3 linked regions of the Alloalcanivorax dieselolei B5 genome follow. The protein of the gene in region 2 interacts with the protein of the main gene of each other region in a pairwise test. Links are inferred from orthologs where the notes say so. Each region holds a gene or a part of one and is shown on either strand. Other genes may lie near its edges.

Region 1 (7,900 bases), 470 kb from region 2 along the record:
TCTGGGCGACCAGCCGCGTGCCAACGCTACCCACGAGGACGCCCTCAGCGCGTTAGGCTGGCTGCGCGATAATCACCCCGACAGCTATATGCTGTTGAACCACCCTTCCCGCTACATGGGCAAATACACCATCGCCCAGATCCGCCAGATGCACGATCTGGCGCCCGATCAGTTCTTCACCATCGAAGGCATGGTCGGCAATCAGATGGAGCCGGATCGTGGCGGCTATGTCGAGGCCTATACCGAAGAGAACCTGAGCTCGCGCACCTATGGCGGTGTCGACTATCTGGTGGCGAAACTGGGTGGCACCTGGGACGCGCTGCTGGGTGAAGGCCGGCGGATCTGGAACGTGGCCAACTCCGACTACCATTTCACCACGGCGCAGGGTCGATACAGCAGCGGCTACGCTCCTGGCGAGTACGCCAAAACCTATGTCTGGAAGGATGGAGAAGACGCCTCCGCCCTGCTGGACGCTCTGCGCGGCGGCCGTCTGTTCGGCGTTTTCGGTGATCTGATCGATGCACTGGAGTTTCAGGCCGAAGGCGCTGAAGGCAGCACTCCGATGGGCGGTACGCTGACGGCGGCCCAGGGCGAACAGGTGACGGTGACCATCCGCTTCCGCAGCCCGCAAGCCAATAACTACGAGTATCCGCTGGAAAGCGGCCAGTCCGCCTATATGAAACCGACCGTGGATCATGTGGACCTGATCGTCGGCGATGTGCAGGCGCCCGCACAACCCGATTCCGCCGATTACCAGTCCGCCAGCAACCCGAGCACCCGGGTTCTGGCGCGCTTCACCGCCAACGACTGGACCGTGGACGAGGACGGCTACAATGTCATCACCCACACCCTCACCGCGACCGCTGATCAGTACCTGCGCCTGCGCGGCACCAATCTGGCGGTCAACGTGCCCGGTCAAATGGAAGACGGCGAGCCGCTGCCGGACGCCAAAGTGGAGGTGGCCATTGACCCCGCCCGCTTTGATGCCATCAACGCCCGCAATTACAACGACCTGTGGTTCTACTCCAATCCGATTTTCATTAGCGTGGAGTGACCCATCCCGGCGGAAGCGGCCATCGGCCGCTTTCAGCCCTTTGCCGGACCCCCCTGTTAATAACCAGCCATCAAAAAAATAGGCTGGAGAACCAACTTCAATCCCCCTCTCTCCTCATTTATAATTGCCTCACATTACCTCAAATAAGCTTTCACCCGGTCGCCCCGGTCTTGCCGTGGGCCGCGCCGCGGTGTCGCTCATGGAGTTTCAATGACGTCCTGGATCCGCCGCCTGCTGCCGTTCACGCAGTGGCCCCGTCCCAGCGCCCAGTCACTGCGCAAGGACGCCTTCGCCGGCATTACGGTGGGACTGGTACTGATTCCTCAAGCCATCGCCTACGCCACTCTGGCCGGCATGCCGCCGGTCACCGGACTCTATGCCGCGCTGCTGCCCAGTGTCGTGGGGATTCTGTGGGGCTCCTCGGCGCTGCTCGCGGTGGGCCCGGTGGCCCTCACCAGCCTGCTCACCTATGCCGCGCTGCACCCCCTGGCCGAGCCGGAAAGCGGGCAATGGGTAGTGCTGGCCATCTGGCTGGCGCTGTACGCCGGTCTGATCCAGTTCCTGCTTGGTGCCTTTCGGCTTGGAGTGATCGCCAACTTCATCTCCAACGCTGTGATAACGGGGTTTATCAATGCGGCGGCACTGATCATTTTGCTGTCTCAGGTGCCGGCCCTGCTCGGTCTGGAGGGTCAGGACTTCAACGCTGCCCTGGCCGGCCTCCAGCATCATCTGGCCGATGCCGACGCCGCCTGGCTATGGACCCTGGCTTTCGGCCTGGGCTCGATCGCGCTGCTGTGGCTGCAAAAACGCTTCGCGCCACGCCTGCCCGGTGTTCTGGTGGTGTGTGTCGTGGGCATCGCGGTCAGTGCCCTGTTCGGCTATCAGGCACTGGGGGGGAATGTCGTGGGCCTTATTCCCGCCGGCCTGCCCGCCCCCCAATGGCCGCCCTCCCTGACCCTCGAACAACACCGCGCCTTGTGGCCGGCGGCGGCGATCATCGCTTTGATCAGCTTTACCGAAGCCATGGCCAGCGCCCGCACCCTGCCCAATCCGGACGGCCGTCTTTGGAATCAGAATCAGGAACTGGTGGGCCAGGGCCTGGCCAAGATCGCCAGCGGTGTGAGCGGCGCCTTTCCGGTAAGCGGCTCCTTCTCCCGCAGCGCCCTGAATCTCTACGTTGGCGCCACCAGTGGCTGGTCGGCGCTGTTCGCCGCCCTGTGTACGCTGGTCTGTCTGCTGTTTTTCACCGGCTATCTGCAACATCTGCCCCGCGCGGTGCTGGCGGCGATCATCATTGTGCCGGTGCTCAACCTGATCCAGCCGAAGGCCTTTGTGCATCTGTTCCGCACCTCGCGGGACGACGGCGTGGTGGCCGTGGCCACCTTCGTCGCCACACTGGTGGCGGTCCCGTATCTGCATTGGGGCGTTCTCACCGGCTTTCTGTTGGCCATGGTGTTCTTTCTTTACCGGCGCGCCCATCCACGCCTGATTGAATTGGGACTGGATCCCGCCGGCACCTTGCGCGACCGCACCCTCAACGGCCTGCCTCCGATCGCGCCGGGGGTATTGGCGCTGCGGCTGGACGCCTCCCTGACCTACATTACCGCGCCGCTGATGGACCGTTTCATCCGCGAACGTCTGCAAAAAGAAACCGATCTCCGGGTTATCCTGATTTGCGCGTCAGCGGTCAATGACATGGACGCCACCGGTGCCGACACCCTGTCCCAATTGCATCAGGACCTGCGGCGGCGCGGCATCCGGCTGGCCCTGTCCGGGGTGAAAAAGCAGGTGCGCGATCGCCTGGCCCACATCGGCTTGCTGCAACGGCTCGGTGACGACAACCTGTTCGTCAACAATCGCGAGGCGATCGTGGCTCTGAAGGCAAAGGCCCCCGAGCAAGACTGACCCGGGCCGGGACACTGACCAGGAGCAGGCTCTGATCACGTTCCCGGCGTTTTCAACCTGACAAACCCGCCGCTTTTGGACAACATAGACCAGGATCATGAGAAGGGACGCCGCCGGCATCGCCGGACGGAACGGGTGCGCCATGAAACGCTTTTTTCTTTCGCTGCTGGGTCTGGCCGTCATCGCGGTGCTGGGAACACAACTGTGGTTCCTCGGCCAGGTACTGTATTTACGTGCCTACAACCCGCAGAATACCGCCTTCATGGAACGGTCCCGCCAGCACGGCACGGTGCAGTATCTGTGGCGCGATTACGATCAGATCGCCACGGATCTGAAACGGGCGGTACTGGTCTCCGAAGATGCCCGCTTCGTTGAGCATATAGGCTTTGACTGGCGCGGGATCCGCCACGCCATTGAGCGCAACCGCAAGGCAGGGCGCCCGGTGGCCGGGGGCTCCACCATCACCCAGCAGTTGGCCAAGAACCTGTTCCTGAACAGCGACCGCAGCTACTGGCGCAAAGGGCAGGAGGCAATGATCGCGCTGATGCTGGAAGCCACCATGTCCAAACAGCGGATTCTGGAGTTGTATTTGAATACCGCCCAATGGGGTAACCGGATTTTCGGTGCCGAAGCCGCTGCCCGGCATTACTTCGGTATCAGCGCCGCGTCCCTGGGGCCGGCGCAGGCGGCGCAACTGGCGGCGATGCTGCCGCGCCCCAGCTACTACGACGTGCGTGGTGTCACCGATTACGTTCACCAACGCACCCAATGGATACAAAATCAGCTCCCGCTGGTGGCCTTGCCAGACCCGGGCTGAACAAAACGGGGCGGATGGCATCTCACCATCACGCACCCACGGATTCGAACCCGGCGTTCGATTCGACTAGAGATTCAAAACAGAATTTGGAGAGCTTCCTATGAAAGCAATCGGGCTCGTGCTGCCCTTGGTAGCGCTATTGGCTGCCTGTGACGACAGCTCCTCTCCCGATGCCCCCGCTGCGCCACAACCGCGGACCGAGCAAGCCAGCTCAGCCCCCGAGCCGGCCGCCGTGGAACGGGGCAGCATCAGCGGCGCCTGGCGCCCCGACGGTGACAACGCGGCGCGCATCCTGGTACTGGCCGAGGACGGCGAGCTGTTTCTGGTTGGCGACAGCAAGCATCAGGGGTTGAGTTGGGAGCGCCGCGACGATCAACTGACCCTGCGCTATCTGAACGGCCAGGATAACGTCCACGAGGCCACTTTGAGCACGGCCCTGGAGCAGGACACCTTGACCCTGGAAGGTGAGGACGGGGAACAGGGCGAGAACGCCCCTTACATCGGCGTTTACCAACGGGACAACGAAGCGGTGGAAGAGGTAACCGGCGAAATCACTTTCGCAGGCGATACCAAGCTGCCGCCGCAAGCGGTACTGGCCGTGACCTTGATGGACGGCAACCGGACCCCTCTGCTGCAGCGCCTGGTTCACTTGCGGGACAGCCCACAGCCGTTCCATCTGTACCTGGCCAAGGGACGCCTCAAGGCCGGCACCGATTATGCGGTTAATGCCCGGGTCATCGTCGATGGCGGCGTCATCATGAACACCGGGGACGCGCCTTTGCGGCGGGACGGTGAAGGAAATCTCGACACCTTGACCCTGACCGCCCATGACAGCGGCCCGGCACCGGTCAGCTTCGTCGGCCGTTACCTCTATCACGGCGAACAGGCCATCTTCATGCCCTGCGACAGCGACCGGCGTTTGACGGTGGCCGGCGCCATGGCCGATGCCCTGGCCAAGGCTTACCAGCAGGCCGGCCTGGAACCCATGGCCCCCATGTTCATGGAACTGGACGGGACCCTGGAAAAACGGCGCGGCCAGGAAGCAGGCACGCAGGTGGACGCGCTGGTGGTTCGTGATTACCGCAATGTGAGAGAGCCCGAGCAGTGCGAGCAACCCTCCGCCCAGCTCACCAACACTTACTGGAAGCTGATTGACGTGAACGGCCAGTCCGCCCCGTCCCCCGGTGAAGGCCAGAACCAGGTGCATTTGATCCTCGCCAGCGATGAGACCGTCAAGGGCGACACCGGTTGTAACCGGCTCACCGGCGGCTTTACCCTGGACGGTGACAGCCTCAGTTTCGGTGAACTGGCCACCACCCGCCGCGCCTGCACCGGAGACAACGTCTCCGACGCCTTCCTCACCAGTTTGGAGCAAACCCGGGGCTTCCGCATCGATGGCGAGCGGCTTAGTCTCTACGACCAGGAGCACCATCTGCTGGCGGTGTTCACCGCGGAGTATCTGTAACCGGAACCTGAGAGGCTGGCCATGCGCATCCATTATCTGACCCATGTGCCCTTCGAGAAACTGGGAGCCATCGAGCCCTGGCTGGCCGCCAATGGTGCACGCATCACCGCCACCCGCCTTTATCACGGTGAAGAGCTGCCGGATCCGGATGACCTGGAGGCACTGATCGTCATGGGCGGGCCCATGAGCGCGGACGATGAGCACCGCTACCCCTGGCTGGCGGATGAAAAGCGTTTTATCCGCGCCTGTATCGACCGCGGCCATAAGGTGCTTGGCATCTGCCTGGGAGCCCAGTTAATCGCTCGCGCGCTCGGTGCCCGGGTGCACAAGAATCCGGACAAGGAAATCGGCTTTTTCCCGGTACAGAGTACCGAGCTGGGCCGCCAACACCCGCTCGGCAGTCTGTTCAACGACGCACCGGCGGTATTTCACTGGCACGGTGACACTTTTGAGATCCCCGACGGCGCCCTGCATCTGGCCCACAGCTGGGGCTGCGAGCACCAGGCTTTCAGTTACGGCGACAACGTCCTGGCCCTGCAATTTCACCTGGAAATGGGCGAGGACAACGCCCGCACCCTGTGCCAGGAATGCGCCTCCGACCTTAGCCCCGGCCCCTGGACCCAGAGCGCCACCGAAATCTTCAACATGCCGCAGGCATTCACCGCCAATCAGCGTTTGCTGTCGGTGTTGCTGGGGCTTTTTTTTGCAATGGACCCAGGCTAGGTTCCGTTAACGTCATGGACGACTCAGTTTGAAAAAGGCTGATCCTTTTACTCCGGTTACCATGAAGGCTCCGGGCTCGAACCGAGCACGGATCAGTCACGGATTGAGGTGGCTAAACGACCGTGCCTGGCCTCTAGGCAGCGCCATCCTATTGCTAGCCACCTTTAATTTGTACAGCTACATCTCATACGAAAAGATCCCTCTGAGCCTGTTTTCCCCCGGCATCATAAGCGGGCTTCCGATCCTTTTCATTTTCCAAACTCTGGCCATAGCCGGGCTTTTCATAGTCACGATGGGGCCCGCGACCATAATGGCTCCAGAACTTCCTCCAAGTCGCCCCATCAGCCCCCGTGCCAGAAATCGTTTCCTTATAGAGTATGGCGATCGCCGGCGCCCCATTCGCCACGCAATTTTGTCTCATATAAAGAAATCCCCACTCCTCATAGTCTGGGGGCTATCCTCCCTTCTTTCCGCCTTTCTTTGGGGACTGGTTCTTTTCGCCTTGTCTGCTCTGGAGAATGACTCCCCCTATGGCGAAATTGTCGTTTCATTGGGGTTCGTTCTGGTTTTGGCGGTATTCACTGTCATGACGCTGACAAGACTACAAAAGCTAACAGGAAAGAAAGCCCGCGATCTTCTGTTTTCTTGCTTTTGCAGCGGACTGGTTCAGAGCCTGACTTTCCTTATAGTCACACTTTTTTCCATTAACGCGGCACGAGCTTTGGACATACCCGAGACACACGCTGCACAGCTCTTTGTTTTCGTATTTCTTATGTTGATAGCGCTACAAATATTAGGCGCGGCTCTAGCGGACGCCTTGCTGAAAGATAGTAATCCCATCGGGCTGGGCACTGGCTCCATTCTGGGACTGGTAGCTGTCTTTTCCCTTTTTTTCCAGCCCGCCGGCGCCCTTTTAACCGGCTACGCTCTTCAGATCTCATCGTCAGGAGCCCGACCCTGCGCCATTGTCGGCTGGAGCACGCTCCCTCCTGGCCTGGAGGATATAAGCGCCAACCCGACCACGAGCATCCCTTTGCGAATTCTGACGGAAGCGGACAGCCAGTATGTGGTACGCCCACACGGCACAAACTCAAAAAAAACCTACTTCACCCCCACAAATTCGGTTGCTTCAATCGACGATTGTCCGTCAAAAAATCCGGGGAAGGAATGAAAGCAAGGCGAAGCGGTAAAGACAGTTCACCGGCCCCGTTAACGGAGCCGGTGAATGGAAACGACATGGTCAGGCTCGCGATGCGAACTCAGGCGCTCTTGCGGGCCTGAGCCTCGGCCATGCGGCCGGCGGCGGAGAGGATCGCCTGCAGGGCGGCGGCGGTGGTGTCCGCGGCCAGCGCCACGGCACTTTGTGTGTGACCACCGACTTGCACCCGGACACAGGCCATGGCATTGGCTTCGGTATTGTCGCCCAGGGAGTACTCATCGAACGCTTCCACTTGCAACTGCCAGCCGTGCCGACGGTTGAGCGACTCCACCAAAGCACCGACAGCGCCTTCGCCGCGACCGGACAGCACCGTCACCGGTGAGCGTTGATCGCCGATACTGATCTGCGCCTGTACCCCTTCTTCACCACGATGCAGGTCATAGGAACGCAACGTCCAGCCGTTCGGCACTTCCAGATAGTCACTGTTGAAGCGTTGATGTACCCGGCGGCTGTCGATCTCGCCGCCATCTTCCTCGGCATCTGTCTGTACCAATTTCGCCATTTCCTGCTGCAGCCATCGTGGCAGGCTGATGCCGTAGTCCCGCTCCAGCACGTGCGTCACGCCACCTTTGCCGGACTGGGAATTGATCCGCACCACTTCCTCATAGCGCCGATTCAGGTCCGCCGGGTCGATGGGCAGATAAGCCACACGCCAGATGTCACCGGGCTTGTACAGGCCGAGACACTTACGGATGGCATCCTGGTGGCTGCCGGAAA
Region 2 (4,693 bases):
TTGAGTCGGTGCTGGGCAAGGGCGATCCGGGCAAGCATCCGGCGACGCGCAGCTTCCAAGCCCTGCGCATCCACATCAACAGGGAGTTGGAGGCGCTGGAAGCGACTCTGGCACAAACGCTCGAGACGCTCGCCATCGGCGGGCGTCTCGCCGTTATCAGCTTCCATTCTTTGGAAGACCGGCTGGTGAAGCTGTTTATCCGCGACCAGTCCGGCATGGCGCCCCGGGGGCGGGGTGGACTGCCGCTGGGTGAGGAAACACCTCAGCGGCTACGGCCGCTGGGTAAGGCCCGGCGCGCTGGCGAGGAAGAAGTGCGGCATAACCCACGCGCCCGCAGCGCGGTGCTGCGCGTGGCGGAGCGGGTGGCCTGATGGCCCGCTGGCTGCATTGGCCGTTGCTGATCCTGGTAGTGGGGTCGGCATTGGGCGTCAGTTATACGGTGCACGAGGCACGCCGCCTGACCGATGAGAGTCAGCGGCTGCAACGGCGCCAGGCGCAACTGGAAACCCAGTGGGGCCAGTTGCTTTTGGAACACAGCACCTGGGGCAGTTACGCCCGGGTGGAGAGCCTGGCCAGAGAAAAGCTGGGCATGAAAGTCCCGACCACCGATGAGCGAGTGTTGACACGGCCATGAGCGCCAACAAACGCAAAGCGACACGCAAACCGGTCGCCAGCAAACGCTGGACCGGCAGACGCTGGCACCTGGTGCTGGCGTTCTGGCTGGTGTGCGCCGCTGTGCTGGTGGTGCGGGCGGTGGATCTGCAGGTGGTCGAGCACGACTTCCTGGCTCACCAGGGCGATATCCGTAATTTGCGGGTGGAGCCTCTGGCCGCCAATCGGGGTGTGATTCGTGATCGCAATGGCCGGCCGCTGGCGGTCAGTACCCCGGTGGTGACGCTGTGGGTGAACCCCCAGGAAGCGATGGAGAATCAGCAGCAATGGTCCAAGCTGACCGGCAACCCGATTATTGACCGGGCGCATTTCGCCCGGCGCGTGAAAGCGCACCCCAGCCGGGAATTCATCTATCTGGCCCGGGGGTTGGCGCCGGAACAGGCGGAATCCGTACTGTCCCTGGGCGTGCCGGGTATCTATTCGCTGACCGAGTACCGCCGCTATTACCCGGCCGGTGAAGTGACCAGTCATGTGGTCGGGTTCACCAACATTGATGAGCAGGGCCAGGAAGGCGTGGAACTGGCCTTCGACAAGCAGCTCACCGGCGCGCCGGGCCGCAAGAAAGTGGTCCGTGACCTGCTGGGACGGGTGATTCAGGACATCGAACTGATCGAGCCGGCGCGTCCGGGTGAAGATGTCACCCTGAGTCTGGATCTGCGGTTGCAGTATCTGGCGTACAAGGAGCTGATGTCCGCGGTGCAACGTTTCGGTGCCACCGGTGGTTCGGTGGTGGTGCTGGACGTGAAGACCGGCGAGGTGCTGGCCATGGTCAACCAGCCGGGCTACAACCCCAATAACCGCAGCGGCATTAATACCGCCAGCCTGCGCAACCGGGCCGTCACCGACCTGTTCGAGCCTGGCTCCACGGTGAAACCGTTCACCGTGGCCGCGGCCTTGGAGCAGGGCATGGTGACTCCCGCCACCGCCATTAATACCCACCCGGGCTATCTGCGTGTGGGGCCGAAAACCATTCGCGACCATCGTGATTATGGCGTCATCGACGTGACCACGGTGCTGACCAAGAGCTCCAACGTGGGCACCAGCAAACTGGCGCTGTCCATGGACCAACAGGTGCTGCCAGCCATGCTCGAGCGGTTCGGCTTCGGCCAGCCCACCGGCGTGCGCTTTCCCGGCGAGAGCGGCGGGGTGCTGCCGATCCGTGCCAAGTGGCGCGATGTGGAGCGGGCGGCGTTGTCCTACGGCTATGGCGTCAGCGTGACGGCTCTGCAACTGGCACAGGCCTACGCCATTCTCGGTAATCAGGGGCGCCGGGTGCCGCTGTCCATGGTCAAGGTGGATGAAGCGCCCCAGGGCGAGCGGGTGATTGGCACGGATACCGCCCGTGCCATCGTCGATATGCTGGAAACCGTGGTCGGCCAGTTGGGCACCGCCCGCCGTGCCCGTATCCCCGGTTATCAGGTGGCGGGCAAGACCGGCACGGTGCACAAGCTGACCTCCACCGGTTACGCCGAACACCGCTACCAGGGGATTTTCGCTGGCCTGGCGCCGGCCACCGATCCGCGCATCGCCGCCGTGGTGGTGATCGATGATCCGGATCAAAGCGCCTATTACGGCGGTCTGGTGGCGGCGCCGGTATTCTCCACTATTGTCGGCGGCGCCCTGCGCGCCATGCACGTGCCGCCGGACAAGCCGGAAGGGGTCATCGCCGGTGAGCCGGACGGGGAGGGTCGCACATGATCACCCTGGGCCAACTGCTGACCGATCTGGCATTGCCGGCCGACCTGGCCGGCTTGCCGGTTATGGCGCTGCGGCTGGACAGCCGGGCGGTCCGCCCTGGTGACGTGTTCCTGGCGGTGCCCGGATTCCGTGCCGATGGCCGCAGTTACATCGGTGCCGCCGTCGAGGCCGGGGCCGGGGCCATCCTGCAGGAAGGCGATGCCTTTACCGTTAACCAGAGTGGCGCGGTGCCGCGCATCGAGATTCCTGCCCTGGGGCGTGAAGTCGGCACCCTGGCAGCCCGCTTTTACGGCTGTCCCGCCAACCATCTGAACATTGTCGGAGTGACCGGCACCAACGGTAAAACCAGCATTACCTGGTTCCTGCGTGACGCCCTTGACGCCGTCGGCCACCGCTGTGGTCTGGTTGGCACCCTGGGCGTGGGGCTGAAAGGGGACGAAGCGGATACCGGCCACACCACGCCGGACCCGATCACGCTGCAGTCGGCGTTGTACGGTCTGCGGGAAAAAGGCGCCGATTACGTTGCCATGGAAGTGTCCTCCCATGCTCTGGATCAGGGGCGCCTGGGGGACACCCGGGTGCCCTGCGCGGTGTTCAGCAATCTCAGCCGCGACCATCTGGATTACCACGGCAGCATGGACGCCTATCTGAACGCCAAGCGTTCTCTGTTCACCCGTCCGGGGCTGGCCATGGCGGTGATCAACACCGACGACGAGGCCGCTTCCACGCTGGTGGCCAGCCTTGATGATGGTGTGCGTTGCGTGACCTTTGGATCCACCGATGGCGCCACCGTGCGTTGTCTGGAACATCATGCCCTGCCAGAAGGCATGGAAATGGTATTGAGCGTGGGTGGCGAGCCGTTGTCCCTGCGTCTGCCGCTGTACGGCGACTTCAACCTGAGCAATGTGATGGCGGTGGCCGGTGTACTGCACGGATTGGGCTGGAGCAACCAGGCGCTGGGTCAAGGACTGGGCGCGCTGACCTCAGTGCCCGGGCGGATGGAATCCCTGTGCCAGCCGGGGCAGCCGGTGGTGGTGGTGGATTATGCCCATACACCGGACGGTCTGGAGAAAGCCCTGAGCGGCGTGCGCGGTCATTTCCCCGGCCGGCTGTGGTGCCTGGTGGGTTGCGGCGGTGACCGTGACACCGGCAAGCGCCCGCTGATGGGCGCGGTGGCGGAAAAACTGGCCGATCGCGTGGTGCTCACCAGTGATAATCCGCGCAATGAAGCGCCGGAAGGCATCATCGAACAAATCCGCGGTGGCATGAACCGGCCGCAAGATGCGCTATGCCTGAGCGACCGGCCCGAAGCCGTGGCCAGGGCCATCGCCGAGGCCGAGGCCGGTGACGTGGTGCTGATCGCCGGCAAGGGCCACGAACGTTATCAGGAAGTGGCCGGCCATCGTTATCCCATGGACGACCGGGCCTTGGCCCGGGCGGCGCTGGCACGCCGGGGAGGGCAGGCATGATGCGGCTGTCGCGGATCAGCCAGTGGACCGGTGGCGTGCTGCGTGGCGCCGACCGTGATATCAGCGCGGTGTCCACCGATACCCGGCAACTGTCCGCCGGTGCCTTGTTCGTGGCTCTGCGTGGCGAACGCTTCGACGGCCATGCCTTCCTGGAGCAGGCCCGTGACGCTGGCGCCGTGGCCGCGCTGGTGGAAACCGATCAGGACGTTTTCGAGTCCCAGGTGACGGTGGCGGATTCGCGCCGTGGGCTGGGCCTGTTGGCGGCGGGCTACGCCGCCGGGTTCCCGGTTCCCCGGGTGGCGGTGACCGGCAACGCCGGCAAGACCACGGTGAAGGAAATGATCGCCGCGCTGCTGGGCGAAGGGACCCTGGCGACCCAGGGCAATCTCAACAACGACATCGGGGTGCCACTGACCTTGCTGCGGTTCGATGACCAGGTGCGTCAGGCGGTGATCGAACTGGGTGCCAATGCGCCGGGTGAAATTGCCTGGACCAGCTCCCTGGTACGGGCGCGGGTGGTGTTGATCACCAATGTGACCGGCGCTCATCTGGAGGGCTTCGGCACCATGGAAGGCATCGCCCGCGCCAAGGCGGAAATCTTCTCCGGCTGCGCGGCGGGCGCCACCGCGGTGATCAACAACGACGATGGCTTCGCCGACTTCTTCGCCGGGGAAGCCGCCAGGCACGGTTTGAACGTGGTCCGCGTTGGCGGCGCGAATGGCGCGCTGCGGGCCGAAGAGGTGGTTCTGGAGGACGGCGAGGTGCGTTTTCGGCTGATGCCTCAGGGACTGCCGGTGCGGGTACCGCTGGCCGGCGCCCATCAGGTGCAAAATGCGCTGCTGGCCCTGGGCGCG
Region 3 (8,135 bases), 360 kb from region 2 along the record:
GCCCACCCAGGGCTTCCTGGACACTCTGCGGGCCCAGTGCAGCGAGCATGGCGCACTGTTGATCTTCGACGAAGTCATGACCGGCTTCCGCGTCGCTTTGGGCGGCGCCCAGGCCCTTTATGGTATTACTCCGGATCTGACCACCCTGGGCAAAATCATCGGTGGCGGCATGCCGGTGGGCGCCCTCGGCGGGCGCCGCGAGATCATGGAAAGCCTGGCGCCACTGGGACCGGTCTACCAGGCCGGCACCCTGTCCGGAAACCCGGTGGCAATGGCCGCCGGCCTGGCCACGTTGCAGGCTCTGCGCGAACCGGGCTTTCATGACGCTCTTGAAGCCAAAGCCCGGCGCCTCACTGAAGGGTTGTCGATGGCGGCACGGGAATGCGGAATCGGCTTCACCACCAACCAGGTGGGCGGCATGTTCGGTCTGTTCTTTACCGAGCAGACCCGGATCAGCCGTTTCTCGGAAGTGATGGCCTGCGACAAGGAACGCTTCCAGCGCTTTTTCCATGCCATGCTGGACCGTGGCATCTATCTGGCGCCAAGCGCCTTTGAGGCCGGCTTCGTGTCGATCGCCCACAGCGACGAAGACATCGACGCCACCATCAAGGCCGCCCGCGAAGCGTTCGCGGCGCTGCTGTAGCGATCCGTGGACCCGGTGCCGCACAGTTCTCTGGCACGCTAAACCCCGCGCCAGCTGCCGGCTTCGCGGACATGAATTCAGAGGTCTCCACAGGGCCGCTGTAGGAGCTTGCCTTGCAAGCGAATCTTTTGGCTGAGAGCCCATTCGCCTGCGAGGCAAGCTCCTACAGTGGCTTCGTAGTCCGGTCTGCGGGAGGCTGCCGGGCGGTGCTCCGCTTTAGCAGCGAATGGCGTGTTAGCGGGCCAGCGGCGCCAGGCGGCCGCCGGTCAGTGCCAGCAGGTCCTCCGGTGCCATTTCAATTTCCAAGCCTCGGCGACCGCCGCTCATATACAAAACGCTTTGGCTTTCGGCACTGTTGTCCAGCCACAGCGGCAGCCGTTTTTTCTGCCCCAAAGGGCTGATGCCACCAAGCACATAACCGGTAAGCCGTTGCGCCACGGCGGCATCCGCCATGGCCGCTTTCTTGCCACCGGCGGCTTTGGCCAGGGCTTTCAGATCCAGTTGTCTGTGCACCGGAACCATGGCCACCTGAGGTCGCTCGTCCACCATCGCCAGCAGCGTCTTGAATACCTGTTCAACGGGCAGGCCCAGAGCGTCCGCGGCTTCCAGCCCATAGCTGGGAGCCTGTGGATCGGCTTGATAGCTGTGTGTCCGAAAGGCCACGCCGGCTTTTTCGGCGGCCTTGACCGCCGGTGTCATGCCGTCCCCCGGCGCAGTTCCTGAGCCCGCTTCCGGGCATCACGGGCCCCTTCCTTGTCCCCCTGCCGCTCGCGGGCGGTGGCCACCAGCTCCCACAATTCCGCCTGATACCCCGGATTGTAGGGCGCCAGCCGCAGGGCTCTCAGGGCCAGCCCTTCAGCGGACTGGGCGTCGCCTTCCTCCAGACGCAACCTGGCCAGCTGCCGGTACACCCAGGAGGAGTCCGGCTCCATGTTCAGTGCCCGCTCCAGATAACGTCCGGCCGCGGACATATTGCCCTGGTTGCGGGCCCCCTCGGCACGATCCAGCAGGGCCAGCGCCGGCGACCCTTGCAGGTCGGCCCGGGCATCCACCGGTTGCTGTCGCGGCTCGCCGGAAGGCCTTGATGACGAGGACGAAGAGGAGGAGGAAGAGCCGTGGCTACCCCCCGTTCCCGTCGTTGGTGTCGTCGCGCAGCCGGCCAGCATGGCCGCCAGCAGCATCAGTCGAACCAGCCCTTGAACCATTGCAGTACCCCTTTCTTCTTGTCGCCGTCACGGGATCCGCAACGATCGGCCTCCTCGGGAATCGATGCGGGCAGCATCGGGTAGCGGCGGGCGCCATCACAGCCCTCACCGCTGACCAGGGTACCGGACGGATCCATCCAAACCCACTCCACTCCGGCCGGCGGTTTCTGCGACAGACTGCGTTGCGGCAGCGAAGCCATCAATTGCGCCCACACCGGCACCGCGCCGGAGGAACCGCTGACGCCGGCCGGGCTGTTGTCGTCCCGGCCTACCCACACCACCGCCAGATGATTGGCGGAGAAACCGGCGAACCAGGCATCGCGGAAATTATCGCTGGTACCGGTCTTGCCAGCCACCTTCACCGAAGCCGGTAACTTGGCGCGCACCCCACGGCCGGTGCCCTGATCGACCACGTCCTGCATCGCCTGCTGCAGCACGAACACCGGCTCCTGCGGCAGCACCTCCTCGGTGGTGATGGGATAACGAGCGATCGGCTGACCATCCTTGTCAAGCACATCAGTGATCGAACGCAACGGCGTGGAGAAACCGCCGGTGGCCAGCGGCTGATACATCATCGCCACCTCGAACGGCGTCAGCCCCAGACTGCCCAGCAGAATACTCGGATAGAGTGGAATATCCCGCTGTACGCCCAATGTTTTCAGCGTCTCCGCGACCTTGTTCAAGCCCACATCCATGCCGAGTCGCGCCAGCGCCTGGTTGCGCGAACGCACCAGGACGTCGTGGATCGGCATGGGGCCCAGGGATTTGTTGTCGAAATTCTTCGGCTGCCAGGGTTCATTATTGCGCAGCGGCACCGACAACGGCTCATCGTTGACGATGGTTGCCAGGCTGTATTTTTTCGGCTGCTCCAGCGCCGCCAGCACCACCGCCGGCTTCACCAGCGAGCCGATCGGTCGCACCGCGTCCAGCGCCCGATTGAAACCGTGCTCCCGGGAGCGGCGATTGCTGACCACCGCCAGCACATCACCCTGAGTCGGCGCCACCACCACCACCGCGCCATTGAGATGGTTCTTGCCGCCGGGGTCCTTGCTTTCCAGATGGTCACGCAGCGCCTTTTCCGCCGCCAACTGGGCCAGCACATCCAGCGTGGAATGGATGCGCAGACCGTCGACACCAAGCACTTCCGGTGGATAGTCACGGGCGAGTTGCCGCCGCACCAGATCAATGAACGCCGGGAACGCGTAAAGCGGCGACTCGCCTCGCGGCACCACTTCAAGCCCCCGCTTGCTGAAGCGGTGCAATTCCTCCTCGCTCAGCGCGCCTTGCTGACGAGCCACCTGCAGCACCGTGTTGCGACGCTTCAGCGAACGCTCCGGGCGGCGTCGGGGATCGTACCAGCTGGGCCCCTTGAGCAGACCCACCAGAGTCGCCAGTTGATGAGGTTCCAGTTCCTCCAGGGGGCGACCGAAATAGAACTGCGCGCCGAGCCCCATGCCGTGGATGGAGCGGGCCCCGTCCTGGCCGAGATAGACTTCGTTGATATAGGCCTCAAGGATCTGGTCCTTGCTGTAATGCAGTTCCAGCAGCACCGCCATCGGCAGTTCCACCAGTTTGCGCAACAGGGTGCGATCCTGAGTGAGCCAGAAATTCTTCACCAGCTGCTGGGTCAGCGTACTGCCGCCCTGCACCAGACGACCGGACTTGATATTGGCCAGCATGGCCCGGGCCAGACCGCGCAGGGACACCCCGTGGTGCTCGTAGAAATCCTGGTCCTCGGTGGCCAGCAGCATCTCGATCATCAGCGGCGGCACCCGGTCCAGCGGCACATAGACCCGATCTTCGCTGTGCCCCGGATGGATACTGCCGATCTGCATCGGCTCCAGCCGTGCCAGGGAGCCCCCCTGCCCGGCCTGCAATGCTGCAATCTCACCGCCGCCCAGACGCAGATTGAGGCGCTGGGAAGGTTCGCCGCCATCGCTGTCGCGGAACCCCCGGGTGTGAATGATCAGTTGATTGCCGTTCACCGAATAACTGCCCGCAGTGGGCGCCCCCGGCGCCTGCCGGTAGCGCATCAGCTCCAGCATTTTGAGCATGTCCGCCCGTGACAGAACCCGCCCGGGATACAGCTCCACCGGCCGGGCATAGACCCGCGCCGGCAACTGCCAGACATGGCTGTCGAACCGTTCCTGCACCAGCGCGTCCAGATAGATCAGGCCGGCGGCCATCGCCACCAGCCCCACCGCCAGGACCTTGGCGAGGAAACGCCCGCTGATCCAGCGCCGCGCCGACGCTTTCTTCTTACGGCGGCGCGGAGCCGCTCTCTTCGCTTTTTTTGCCATGGCCGGGAGTATACGGAAAAGTGTGGGGATTTTATGAGGGCCCCGGAAGGATTGATGCGCCGGCCGTCATCTTTGAGGAAATTTTGCAACCGCCCCGGCCATCCCCATAATAGGCCCCGCCAGGCCCGTCCCCCACCCGGGCCGCCTTCCGTCCCGCACGGAATCGGGATGATCAGAGGTGGGAACAGCCCCAACGGAGCCACCATGGAAAAGAAATACGACGTCTACGCCCTCGGCAATGCCCTCGTGGATACGGAAATCGAGGTCAGTGACGCCTTTCTCGAACACATGGAGGTGGGCAAGGGGCTGATGACCCTGGTGGACCAGGCACGTCAGGCGGAATTACTGCAGGCACTGGAAGGCGAAGCTGAACCCCACAAGCTGACCAGCGGCGGTTCCGCCTGCAACACCGTGGTGGCGGCCCGTCAGTTTGGCGGCAGCGGCTATTACGCCTGCAAGGTGGCCGGGGATGACACCGGCGACATCTTCGTGCGCGAGCTGCTGGCCGCCGGCGTCGACACCAACATGAATGGCAACCGCCCGCGGGGCATTTCCGGTCGCTGCCTGGTGATGATCACGCCGGATGCCGAACGCACCATGAACACGTTCCTTGGCATTTCCGAGCAGGTCTCCGAAGACGAGGTTGACGAGGAGATCGTGGCGGCCTCCCGCTACGTGTATCTGGAAGGCTATCTGGTCAGTTCCCCCAGTGCCCGGGCCGCCGCCGTCCGCCTGCGTCAACTGGCTGAAAAAAACGGCGTCGGCACGGCGATGACGTTTTCCGATCCGGCCATGGTGCGTTTCTTCCGTGATGGTCTGACGGAAATGCTCGGCGATGGTGTCGATCTGCTGTTCTGCAACGAAGACGAAGCCAGGGGCTTTACCGATACCGATACTCCGGAAGCCGCCCTGGAAGCTCTGAAACCACTGTGCCGCACCCTGGTGATGACACGGGGCGCGCAAGGGTCCTTGTTGTGGGACGGCCAGCAGGCACACCCTATTCCCTGCGACCCGGTGAAGCCAGTTGATACCAACGGGGCCGGGGACATGTTCGCCGGCGCCTATCTTTATGCCATCACTCATGGCCACGACGCGGTCACCGCCGCCCGTCTGGCCAACGCCGCCGCGGGCCGCCTGATCGTTGAATTTGGCCCGCGCCTGCCCAGCGGCGCTCATCAGGAAATCCGCCAACGCATTCTGGGCGAGTAGGCAAGCAAAAGGAGAGTAAGACCGCGATGCAGGCCGTATGCACTATTCACGATATCGAGGACGACAGCGCCCGGGAATTCCAGGTGGATGACCAGCCGGTGGTGATCGTCAAACGGGACGGGCAGTTCCATGCCTACCTGAACTGGTGCCCGCACCTGGGAATCGAGCTGAATTTCATGCCGGATCAGTTCCTCGACAGTGACAATCAGTTTCTCATTTGCGCCAATCACGGCGCCCTGTTCGAAATCGAATCCGGCGATTGCCTGTCCGGCCCCTGCAGTGGCGATGCCCTGCTGGCGGTCCCCCTGGAAGTCCGAGAGGAACAAATCTGGCTGGGCGAGGTACCGCAACCGGCATGAGCCATCCCTTCGACCATCTGACCCCGGATCTCATGCTGGACGCCCTGGATGGCGTCGGCTTTCTCACCGACGGCCGCTTGCTGGCGCTCAACAGCTTCGAGAACCGGGTCTATCAGATCGGTCAGGAAGAAGGGCCGCCGGTGATCGTCAAGTTCTACCGCCCTCAGCGCTGGAGCGACGAACAGATCCTGGAGGAGCACCGTTTCAGTCTCTTTCTGGTGGAACGGGACTTGCCGGTAGTGGCGCCCTTGCAACGGGACGGCCGCACTTTGTTCGAGCATGGCGGCTTCCGCTTCGCCATCTTCCCCCGCGCCGGCGGTCATGCGCCGGAATTGGCCAATGACGCTCATCTCGAGCAACTGGGGCGGACCCTGGCGCGCTGGCATGCGTGTGGCAACGACCGTCCCTACCGGCAGCGCCCCACCCTGGACGTGATTACCGACATCGAAAAAGCCGCCGCCCAGCTCACCGAAGAGGTGGTGGATCTGAACTACCGGGGCCAATACCGGGACCTGACCGCCACTCTGGTGGCGCGACTGCGAACCCATCTGGCGGGTCGTGACTTCCCCCTGCTTAACGTTCATGGCGACTGCCACAGCGGCAACATCCTTTGGCGCGAGTACGGTGAAATCGGAGGCGGCCCTCACTTCGTCGACCTGGACGACAGCGTGCGGGCGCCGGCCATGCAGGATCTGTGGATGCTGCTTTCCGGTGAACAGGAAGAGCAACGCCATCAACTGCAGGTCGTGGCCCGTGGCTATGAGCTGTTTCTGCCCTTTCCCTGGGATCAGAGCGTGCTGATCGAACCGCTGCGCATCCGCCGCATGATCTGCCATGACGCCTGGCTGGCTCAGCGCTGGGACGATCCAGCCTTTCCTCCCGCCTTCCCCTGGTTCGACAGCCCCCGCTATTGGCAGGACCGGGTCACCACCATGACGGAGCAGGTTCAACGGCTGTCATAACTTGAGGGGCAAACGGGTCTCCAGCCGATTCTCGACCTCGGTCATCGTGGTTTTCCAGGCCAATACTTCCACGCCTTTGTCCACCGCCTCTCGCAACAGCTCGCCGTAACGGGCGTCGATTTCATCCGCCGGGCGCACCGCCAACGCGCCGGAATGCTGTACGCAGAAGAACAGCACCGCCCGCTTGCCCGATGCCACCACCGACATCAGTGTCCGCAAATGCTTCTGACCGCGTTCGGTGATCGAGTCCGGAAAGGCGATGACACCATCGTCGGGATCGTCGGGGCCAGGCCCCAGAGTGACGTTCTTCACTTCAATGAAAGTATGAGGAGCGGTGCGCTCACCCAGGGCCAGGTCGAAACGGCTGTCACCGAAGGTGATCTCGCGCAACACCCCCGCGCCCGGTTCCAGTTCCCGCACCCGACCTGCCGCGATGGCTTCGGCCACCAGGGTATTGGGACGACCGGTATTGACCCCGGCCCAGTGGCCATGAGCCACCTGCACCGCTTCCAGTGTGTGGCGATACTTGCGTTTGTCGTTGCCGCTGTCGCAAATCAACGCCGCCTGTTCCCGGCCCGGCAGCACGCAATGCTTCATGGAACCGGTGTTGGGACAATGCACGGTGATCTCGCTGCCGTCAGCCTGACGCACATCAGCCAGGAAACGCTTGTAGCGGCGCAACAGGGTCACCGCCTGCATGGGGGGATCGAACTTCATTGCCTCTCCAGGAAGCGGGCCAGACGCTCCAGCGCCTGATGCAAGCGCTCCTCGTCGCAGGTGTAGGCGAGACGAATGTATCGCTCGGGCTGGTGGGTCTCACCAAAATCCAGCCCGGGCGTTACCGCCACGCCCGCTTCTTCCAGCAAGCGCCGGCAAAGTTCGAAGCTGTCCCGGGTGTGGGCGCTGACATCCACGTAGATATAGAAGGCGCCTTCACTGTCACCGACCACCGGCAGCCCCATTCCCGGTAACGCCTCCAGCAACAGGGTACGGCGCCGAGCCAACAGCTGCCGGCGCTGCTCCGCGATAGCCAGAGTGTCTTCGCTGAACGCCGCCATGGCCGCATGTTGCGCCACCGTGCCCGGAGCCAGGAACCAGTTTTGCGCCAGCCGCTCCACCGCCGGCACCGCCGCCTCCGGCGCCACCAACCACCCCAGCCGCCAACCGGTCATGCCGAAGTATTTGCTGAAGCTGTTGATGACCCAGGCGGCGTCGCCATGCGCCAATACGGTTTCCGCTTCGGCGCCGTAGCAGAGCCCCTGGTAAATTTCATCGACGATCAAAGTGCCCTGACGCTCGCGGCACCACCGCGCCCAGTCATTCAATTCCCCGGCCGGGATGCGATTGCCGGTGGGATTGTCCGGGCTGGCCACCACAGCGGCCCGGGTCGTTTTGTCCCAGGCGCAGCGCAGTATCTCGCCACTGGGACGAAATCCCGTCGACGCCTGTAACGGCAT

Evidence for each region.
Region 1: the proteins of B5T_RS17280 (region 2) and mtgA interact in binary tests that used the Escherichia coli proteins (3 or more experiments, as listed by UniProt). The link is inferred for Alloalcanivorax dieselolei B5 from one-to-one orthologs.
Region 3: the proteins of B5T_RS17280 (region 2) and mrcB interact in binary tests that used the Escherichia coli proteins (3 or more experiments, as listed by UniProt). The link is inferred for Alloalcanivorax dieselolei B5 from one-to-one orthologs.

What each region holds. Positions count from the first base shown.
Region 1 is NC_018691.1:4,359,201-4,367,100, forward strand. Bases 2,169-4,938 are described here. They hold mtgA (monofunctional biosynthetic peptidoglycan transglycosylase), read left to right. Parts: upstream 2,169-3,101; coding sequence 3,102-3,776; downstream 3,777-4,938. Other genes in these bases: B5T_RS19540 (SulP family inorganic anion transporter), read left to right, coding at 2,169-2,959; B5T_RS22400 (META domain-containing protein), read left to right, coding at 3,877-4,938. Outside these bases: B5T_RS19535 (CehA/McbA family metallohydrolase domain-containing protein), read left to right, coding at 1-1,054; more of B5T_RS19540, read left to right, coding at 1,265-2,168; more of B5T_RS22400, read left to right, coding at 4,939-5,241; B5T_RS19555 (type 1 glutamine amidotransferase), read left to right, coding at 5,263-5,964; B5T_RS19560 (hypothetical protein), read left to right, coding at 5,993-7,135; B5T_RS19565 (2-isopropylmalate synthase), read right to left, coding at 7,224-7,900. UniProt on the Escherichia coli protein: Peptidoglycan polymerase that catalyzes glycan chain elongation from lipid-linked precursors. May play a role in peptidoglycan assembly during cell division in collaboration with other cell division proteins.
Region 2 is NC_018691.1:3,889,289-3,893,981, reverse strand. What follows is about bases 1-3,000. They hold B5T_RS17280 (peptidoglycan D,D-transpeptidase FtsI family protein), read left to right. Parts: upstream 1-630; coding sequence 631-2,370; downstream 2,371-3,000. Other genes in these bases: B5T_RS17275 (UDP-N-acetylmuramoyl-L-alanyl-D-glutamate--2,6-diaminopimelate ligase), read left to right, coding at 2,367-3,000; ftsL (cell division protein FtsL), read left to right, coding at 371-634; rsmH (16S rRNA (cytosine(1402)-N(4))-methyltransferase RsmH), read left to right, coding at 1-371. In the rest of the region: more of B5T_RS17275, read left to right, coding at 3,001-3,839; B5T_RS17270 (UDP-N-acetylmuramoyl-tripeptide--D-alanyl-D-alanine ligase), read left to right, coding at 3,836-4,693. UniProt on the Escherichia coli protein: Essential cell division protein that catalyzes cross-linking of the peptidoglycan cell wall at the division septum. Required for localization of FtsN.
Region 3 is NC_018691.1:4,245,042-4,253,176, forward strand. Bases 1,487-4,491 are described here. They hold mrcB (penicillin-binding protein 1B), read right to left. Parts: upstream 4,149-4,491; coding sequence 1,824-4,148; downstream 1,487-1,823. Other genes in these bases: B5T_RS18995 (tetratricopeptide repeat protein), read right to left, coding at 1,487-1,848; B5T_RS19005 (adenosine kinase), read left to right, coding at 4,353-4,491. In the rest of the region: hemL (glutamate-1-semialdehyde 2,1-aminomutase), read left to right, coding at 1-643; ybaK (Cys-tRNA(Pro) deacylase), read right to left, coding at 878-1,342; more of B5T_RS18995, read right to left, coding at 1,339-1,486; more of B5T_RS19005, read left to right, coding at 4,492-5,357; B5T_RS19010 (Rieske (2Fe-2S) protein), read left to right, coding at 5,384-5,716; B5T_RS19015 (serine/threonine protein kinase), read left to right, coding at 5,713-6,678; DNA/RNA nuclease SfsA, read right to left, coding at 6,673-7,395; B5T_RS19025 (aminotransferase class I/II-fold pyridoxal phosphate-dependent enzyme), read right to left, coding at 7,392-8,135. UniProt on the Escherichia coli protein: Cell wall formation. Synthesis of cross-linked peptidoglycan from the lipid intermediates.